DNA from 2 places in the Jeotgalibaca porci genome. Region 1 is predicted to be linked to the other one. Evidence: riboswitches for the same ligand, from Rfam matches in the RefSeq annotation. Region 1 holds a riboswitch; the other holds the start of a gene.
The links. A riboswitch is a leader RNA that binds a small molecule or an ion and turns the genes downstream of it on or off. The one in region 1 is predicted to bind magnesium.

Region 1 (3,708 bases):
AGATGCTTAAAGGGAATGATTATACAACCAACCTTGTCGATGCAAAGTACCTGACGCGGAAGTTGGGAAATGCCATTCAGAATAAGCAGAAAGAGAATAGCATAGGAGCCTTGTTGTATCTCGAAATCGACAATTTACATTCTCTTATCAATCACTACGGCTTCAAGTTTGGGAGTATCGTCTTATATCAGATGAGTCGCATTTTACTGAACTTTACAAGTGGAAAGGACGAAGTATCGCGGTTCCCGAATGATAAATTTATGCTGCTTATTGACAACGTAACCAGTAATGACGAAATTAAGAATCTCGGCAAAAAGATTATTAAAATGTTGGAAGCGCCGCTGATTGTTGAAGGGCTGCCCGTTTATTTGAATGTCAGCATTGGTATGACATTATTTCCGGATGCGGATAAAGATGCGATTGAACTCATTAGACAATCCGACTTTGCAATTTCTCATTCTAAAGAGCAGGGCAGTAACCGTGCCAGTTTTTTTGATACGGAATTGATGGAGACGTTTAATCGCGGGATGCAGATTGAAAGCGAACTGGCTAATGCCTTGAACAACGACGAATTCTACCTTGTTTATCAACCACAATTAAACGTTGTAGATAATATAATCACTGGATTTGAAGTCCTGTTGCGTTGGAATAATAAAAGATTGGACTTTGTTTCACCAGCTGAATTTATTCCTGTTGCTGAAGAAAAAGGATATATCGTGAAAACTGGACGCTGGTTGTTGCAAGAGACTATAAAAACTGCCCGCAGTTGGATCGATCTAGGACTGGAATTTGGTACACTCTCGATTAATGTTTCGCCGGTTGAATTGTTCCAAAAGGATTTTAGAGAGAGATTGCTGGAGACGTGCGTAAAGTACGACGTTCCGCCAGAAAAAATAAAAGTAGAGATTACGGAACGAACGGTCATGAATTCCAATGCCAAGAATATAACGATTATTAATGATTTGTTGGCAGATGGATTCAAAATTGCTCTTGACGATTTTGGGATGGGGTATTCAAACTTCAACTTCTTATTTGAATTTGAAATCACTACGCTAAAACTGGACAAATCATTAGTCGAACATATCAAAGATAAAAAGCGGCGTCTTTTCATTGAGAGTATCCTCAAACTCAGAGATTACAAAGACTTTGATGTGATTGCGGAAGGTGTCGAAACAAAAGAAGAACTGGATACACTCGTTGGATTAGGCTGCCGACGCATTCAAGGCTACTACTTTAGCCAACCGCTGAAACGATCAGTGGCAGAGAAATTTTTAATGGATTTTAGTAATAAAAGCGCTGATATGGGGAAATAAAATCACCCGTATTCGCGCTTTTTAATTTTTGTAAATAAAACTATCTGGGAATGGAAGTCAGCAGAATAAAAGGTTATAGTTAATGTGAGGTGATGAAAGATGCTGAAAGAAGCATGTGTAGAAAATTTTACAGATGTACCTGCAGTAATTAATCGGGGAGCAAAACGGATTGAACTCTGTGATAACTTATCTGTCGGCGGAACAACGCCAAGTTTAGGGGTAATAAAAGTTTCAACGGAATATTGCTATGATAATGATGTATCCGTTATCGTTATGCTGAGACCGCGTGGTGGAGATTTTGTCTATTCGATTATGGAGAAAGCAATGATGATCCATGACTTGGAAGAAATTAGCAAATTGCGTCCAGAAGGTATTGCAGTAGGTGCTTTGACGGCCGAAAATGAATTGGACAAACCATTTTTGGAAGAAATCGCAACTTTGGCAAAGAATAAACACATGACTTTAGTGTTCCATATGGCTTTTGATCTCATACCAAAAGACTTACAGAGAGAGTCATTATTATGGCTGCAAGAGCACGGATTCATACGAATTTTAACGCACGGCGGACCTGCTGAAAAAACGATTTTTGAAAACATTGAAAATATTGCTGAACTGATGAAAATTAGCCCCGATATGACAATCATGCCAGGCGGCGGACTGACGAAAAACAACTTAGACGAATTGTTGACGCATATCGATGCTGTGGAAGTCCACGGCACTCGAATTGTATAAAACTTAGACATGCTTAATTAAGTATGTTAAACTGTTTAAGACAAAAACTTAATAGCCTTGTTAGGTGAGGTTACTGTACTAGAGATATGCTGCTGCCCAGAAACGTCGAAAGACGCCAATGGGTCAACAGGAATTTCCGAATTAAGGGAATTCTTAACGTAGCTGGGATTCACAATCCCTATGCTGTACAGAGCTAAAACTCGACGAAGAGGTGCGAATTCTTTTACTGTACACATATGTTGTATTTTTGCATGCTCTTTGGGAGCATGCTTTTTTTGTTTAGATGAACTTTCAGGAGGTGGTTGTAATGGACCCGAAGCCCAGGTGCAATAAAAAAATGGTAAACAATATAACTGAGGGGGACATTGCCCCCTATTTGAGAGGGATTACTAATCATGAAAAACTACGAAAACATTTTCCAAGCTGCTAAAAACAACAACCGCCAAGCGTTCCGCTCCAGCTTCTTCAAGCTTCACTTGAAGGACCAAGAGGAGCTATACCACGCTTTGTATCCGAAAAACAAAGAGAAAATCGAAGGCTTTTTAACACCTGCTGAGTTTTCAGATCTATTTAAATGGATGGACACTGAGGGACAAAAAGAAGTTTATGAGGTATTTTCCCGAGATTATGTAGCGGGCTTACTGCCTTATATGGAAACAGATACCATTGTTAAGTTTCTATCCATTCTGGAGGAGGAACAAGCAGAAGAATTACTCCACTTACAAGAAGAAGATTTACGCTGCCAAATCAAGGAAGTTATGACCTTTAATCCCGAGACTGCTGGATCTATCATGAATAAGAGTTTTGTTATTGCGACAATGAATGAAACGGTCAAAGATGTCGCAGAGCGGTTACGTGCTTCGGCACTCACAGTTGAAATGGTGTATTATGTCTATGTTCTAAATGGCGAAGGGCAACTATGTGGAGTTGTGTCGTTGCGTGATTTAATGACAAATCCGGATAGTAAGATTTTGACAGAAATCATGGTTACAAAACTAGTGTCGGTGGCAACTACGAATGACCAGGAGTTGGCAGCAAAGATGCTGCAGGCATATGATTTAATTGCCATTCCAGTTTTGGATGATGCTGGGAAAATGAAAGGAATTATCACGGTCGATGATGTTATGGACGTATTAACGGAAGAGGTCACAGAAGATTTCCACGAATTTGCGGCAATTAGTAAATCAGACTCTAGCACTAATGCTAAAGAAAGTGTCTGGAATGATGCCCGCGTGCGGATGCCTTGGATTATTATATTGGTCTTTTTAGGAATGATAAGTGCTTCGTTAATTAGTTCGTTTGAAGATACATTAAATCAAGTCGTTTTGTTGGCGGCATTTATTCCTATCATTATGGATTCAGCCGGAAATGTGGGGACACAATCGCTTGCGGTTGCTGTTCGAAAATTATCAGTCGGAGATAATCCGTTTAGTGAGGAATTCTGGAAAACGATTTGGCAAGAATTTCTGGTAGGGACCATAATAGGAGCTGCTGCTGGAATCGTTCTTGGTTTAATTGTAGCCTTATTTTATGGTAATACCATTTTAGGAATTATTATCGCCGTATCGTTGCTTCTAACGCTAAGTTTATCCAATGTTGTTGGAGCTGTTATACCGGTTATCATCCATAAATTCAAGCTTGACCCGGCTGTTGCTTCAGGTCC
Region 2 (3,708 bases), 650 kb from region 1:
AGTTGAGGCAATGGTTATTGACATTGATGAATACACAAAAAAAATAAGTTTATCGTTGCGTGCTTTGGAGACTTTAGATATACCGTCTAATGTCAAACCAAAGAGACACAGAAGACGACGCTATACTCCACAAATAGGATTTGAAACACTGCGTAATATTATGCCAACATGGATAGAAGAAGCACAACAAGATGAGCAAAACCGCATTGCAGAATTTGAATGATTATATTTACACATATCTTTTTTAGGAAGAGGGATGGTTGGTCATGGCTGAAAGAGGGGTAGTTGCAGGGACTATCATGGTAACAAATGCCCAGGGAGAAACTTATTTTCTTGTCGATAATAGAGGAGAATCTATCTCATTTTTAAGTGCAAAGTCAGAAATCGGCGGCAAGTTACCGATGGGTGTCATCATGGAACATCTGCTGAAATTTGTTAATGTACAATCGGACTCTTTTCGCCTTATGGATCTTGCGCACTTAAAGGCAGATGCGAATAATGTTTCGTTATTTGTTTTTGATTTAGTAGAGCGACCGGAAGATCCAAATGTATTATTAGCTGGGACTGAGGACGTGGCTTGGAGACGTTCTAAAGAACTGACTACTTTATTAGATACGTATGATTATGGAACTGTCCCCGTAAATTAATAAAATTCTTTGGTTCAAAATGGACGAACAATAGATGGAGGGTTTGGAATGGCACATATTCAATTTGATTATACTAAAGCATTAACGTTTTTTAATGAACATGAACTAACGTATTTACAAGACCAAGTCACCACAGTAGATAAAGCGCTTCGCGAAGGTACAGGCGCGGGTAGTGATTTTACTGGTTGGGTTGAATGGCCTGAAACATACGATAAAGATGAGTATAAACGTATTAAAGCTGCAGCTAAGAAAATTCAAGAAGACTCAGAAGTACTGGTTGTAATCGGTATTGGCGGTTCTTACCTTGGAGCACGCGCTGCAATTGATTTCTTGAATCATACATTCTATAACTTGCAAGATGACGCGGCTCGTAAAACACCACAAATCTTCTTTGCTGGAAACAGTATCAGTTCTACGTACTTAGCTGACTTAATTGAAGTAATCGGCGATCGCGACTTTTCTGTCAACATGATTTCTAAATCAGGTACAACGACTGAACCAGCTATCGCTTTCCGTGTATTCAAAGAATTGTTGATTAAAAAATACGGTAAAGAAGAAGCACGTAAACGTATTTATTCAACAACTGATAAAGCACGTGGCGCTGCTAAGCACGAAGCGGATACAGAAGGATACGAAACTTTCGTAATTCCGGATGAAATTGGTGGACGCTTCACGGTGTTGACAGCAGTAGGTCTATTGCCAATCGCTGTTAGTGGAGCAGATATCGATTCAATGATGCAAGGTGCGCGTGATGCTCAAAAAGAATATACAACTTCCGATCTAACAAAAAATGAGGCTTATCAATATGCCGTAATCCGTAATATCCTATACCGTAAAGGTAAAGTTACTGAATTGCTTATTAATTATGAGCCAGGTATGCAATATTTCTCTGAATGGTGGAAACAATTATTCGGGGAATCAGAAGGTAAAGATAATAAAGGTATTTACCCATCAAGTGCGAACTTCTCTACTGACTTGCACTCATTGGGTCAATATATCCAAGACGGACAACGCAATATCTTCGAAACAGTCATTAAAGTAGACAAACCACGTAAAAATATTCAGATTCCGGAATTAGCGGAAGATTTGGATGGCTTGAAGTATTTGGAAGGTAAAGACATTGACTTCGTTAATACAAAAGCGTATCAAGGAACGTTGTTGGCACATACAGACGGCGAAGTTCCGAACTTGTTGCTAACTATTCCAGCGATGGATGCTTACTCATTAGGCTATATGATTTATTTCTTTGAAATTGCAGTAGCTATTTCTGGTTACTTGAATGGCGTAAATCCGTTTGACCAACCAGGTGTAGAAGCATACAAGAAAAATATGTTTGCTTTACTGGGTAAACCAGGATTTGAAGAACTTGCTAAAGAGTTGAACGAACGTTTATAAGCTAAGGAAAGAGGCGTGTACTGAAAAAAGGTACGCGCTTCTTTTTTTGTTTACTCTTTATTGGTTGCTCTATTTGAATAAGTTCGCTATACTAGTTGAGGATAAAAAATTGAATAGCCTTGTTAGGTGAGGCGTCTGCATGTGAGATACGCTACTGCCCAGAAATGTCCAAAGACACCAATGGGTTACCAGGAATCTTCGAATTAAGGGGATTCTTAATGTAGCTGGGGGAAACCCCTATGCCATGCAGTGCTAAAACTCGACGAAGAGGTCAAAACGATAGTATATATAGCTACGTCTATTTATTTGTTAAGCCCTACTTCATTGGAGTAGGGTTTTTTCGTTTTTAAAGGCTATTGTGCGAGGAGGTGGTTGGGATGAATCCACATCAGAGGGATAATAATAAAGCAGGTACTGAAGAGCAGGATGATGACCTGACACACTTTAAAAGGAGCGATAGCAATGACAAATAAAAAGAAACATATTTATGTAGAGAAAAAGTCAAAAAACAGTGAATTGGTTAGACTAGGACGTCTATCAAATGACGGGGTACTAGCAGAACTGAGTACAAATCTAGAAGGTTTGACTCACGTTCAAGCTGAAAAACGCTTGGAGAAATACGGGTTAAATGAAGTGGCTACACAAAAGCCAACGCCTTGGTATCGTTTACTCTTACAAGGTTTTAATGATCCGTTTATTTATGTGTTAGGACTCTTAATGGTAGTTTCAGCATTTACGAAAGACTACGATGCAAGTATTATTATGGGATTAATGATTCTGTTTAGTGCAGGGCTGCACTTTTTCCAAGAATACCGTTCTCAAAAAGCGAGCCTCGCGTTAAAAGAATTAATTGAGACGACGTGCTCTGTTACACGAGAAGGAATAACAAAAGAGATTCCGATCGATGAAGTTGTACCAGGGGATATTGTTAATCTTTCAACGGGGGACATGATTCCAGCCGATGCACGTTTACTCTGGACGAAGGATTTATTCGTTAACCAATCTTCGTTAACAGGCGAATCGTTACCTGTAGAAAAATATGTAGCGAATGAAAGTGAAGGAGAAGAGCCGAAAAATGTAACGGCACTGGATTTCGAAAATTTAGCCTTTATGGGGACTGATGTTCTTAGTGGTCAAGGAAAAGCATTGGTGTTAAAGACAGGGCAGTCTACCTTTTTTGGAGATATCGCTTCCCAGTCAACGACTTCTCGTGGCGAGACGAGTTTTGATCGTGGCGTAAAAAACGTGAGTAAAGTTCTTTTACGTTTTATGGGCGTAATGGTGCCGATTGTTTTCCTTGTTAACGGTATTTCTAAAGGAGATTGGGCTGGGGCATTTTTCTTCTCGATTGCTATTGCGGTAGGGTTAACTCCGGAAATGTTGCCAATGATTGTGACAAGTAACCTTGCAAAAGGTGCAATAACAATGTCACGTAAAAAAGTAATCGTTAAAGAATTGAATGCGATTCAAAACTTAGGTGCAATGGATGTTCTTTGTACAGATAAAACCGGAACGATTACGGAAGATAAAGTGGTGTTAGTGCAGCACCTAGACCCACTGGGTAACGAAAGCGAAGACGTCTTAGCCTTAACGTATATGAATGCCTATTACCAAACGGGCTGGAAAAACGTTATGGATCACGCTGTAATTGAATTTGTAGAGGAAA

Region 2: it holds a riboswitch for magnesium, as region 1 does, so the genes downstream of both, mgtA (magnesium-translocating P-type ATPase) here and mgtE (magnesium transporter) in region 1, are expected to answer to the same signal.

Annotation. Positions count from the first base shown of each region.
Region 1 covers NZ_CP049889.1:1,869,300-1,873,007, forward strand. The annotation lists gene G7058_RS09505 (bifunctional diguanylate cyclase/phosphodiesterase) at 1-1,313, shown strand, start outside; gene G7058_RS09510 (copper homeostasis protein CutC) at 1,413-2,045, shown strand; M-box (ykoK) riboswitch at 2,095-2,263, shown strand; gene mgtE (magnesium transporter) at 2,441-3,708, shown strand, end outside.
Region 2 covers NZ_CP049889.1:222,780-226,487, reverse strand. The annotation lists gene G7058_RS01315 (CvfD/Ygs/GSP13 family RNA-binding post-transcriptional regulator) at 1-223, shown strand, start outside; gene G7058_RS01310 (hypothetical protein) at 267-647, shown strand; gene G7058_RS01305 (glucose-6-phosphate isomerase) at 696-2,042, shown strand; M-box (ykoK) riboswitch at 2,154-2,319, shown strand; gene mgtA (magnesium-translocating P-type ATPase) at 2,505-3,708, shown strand, end outside.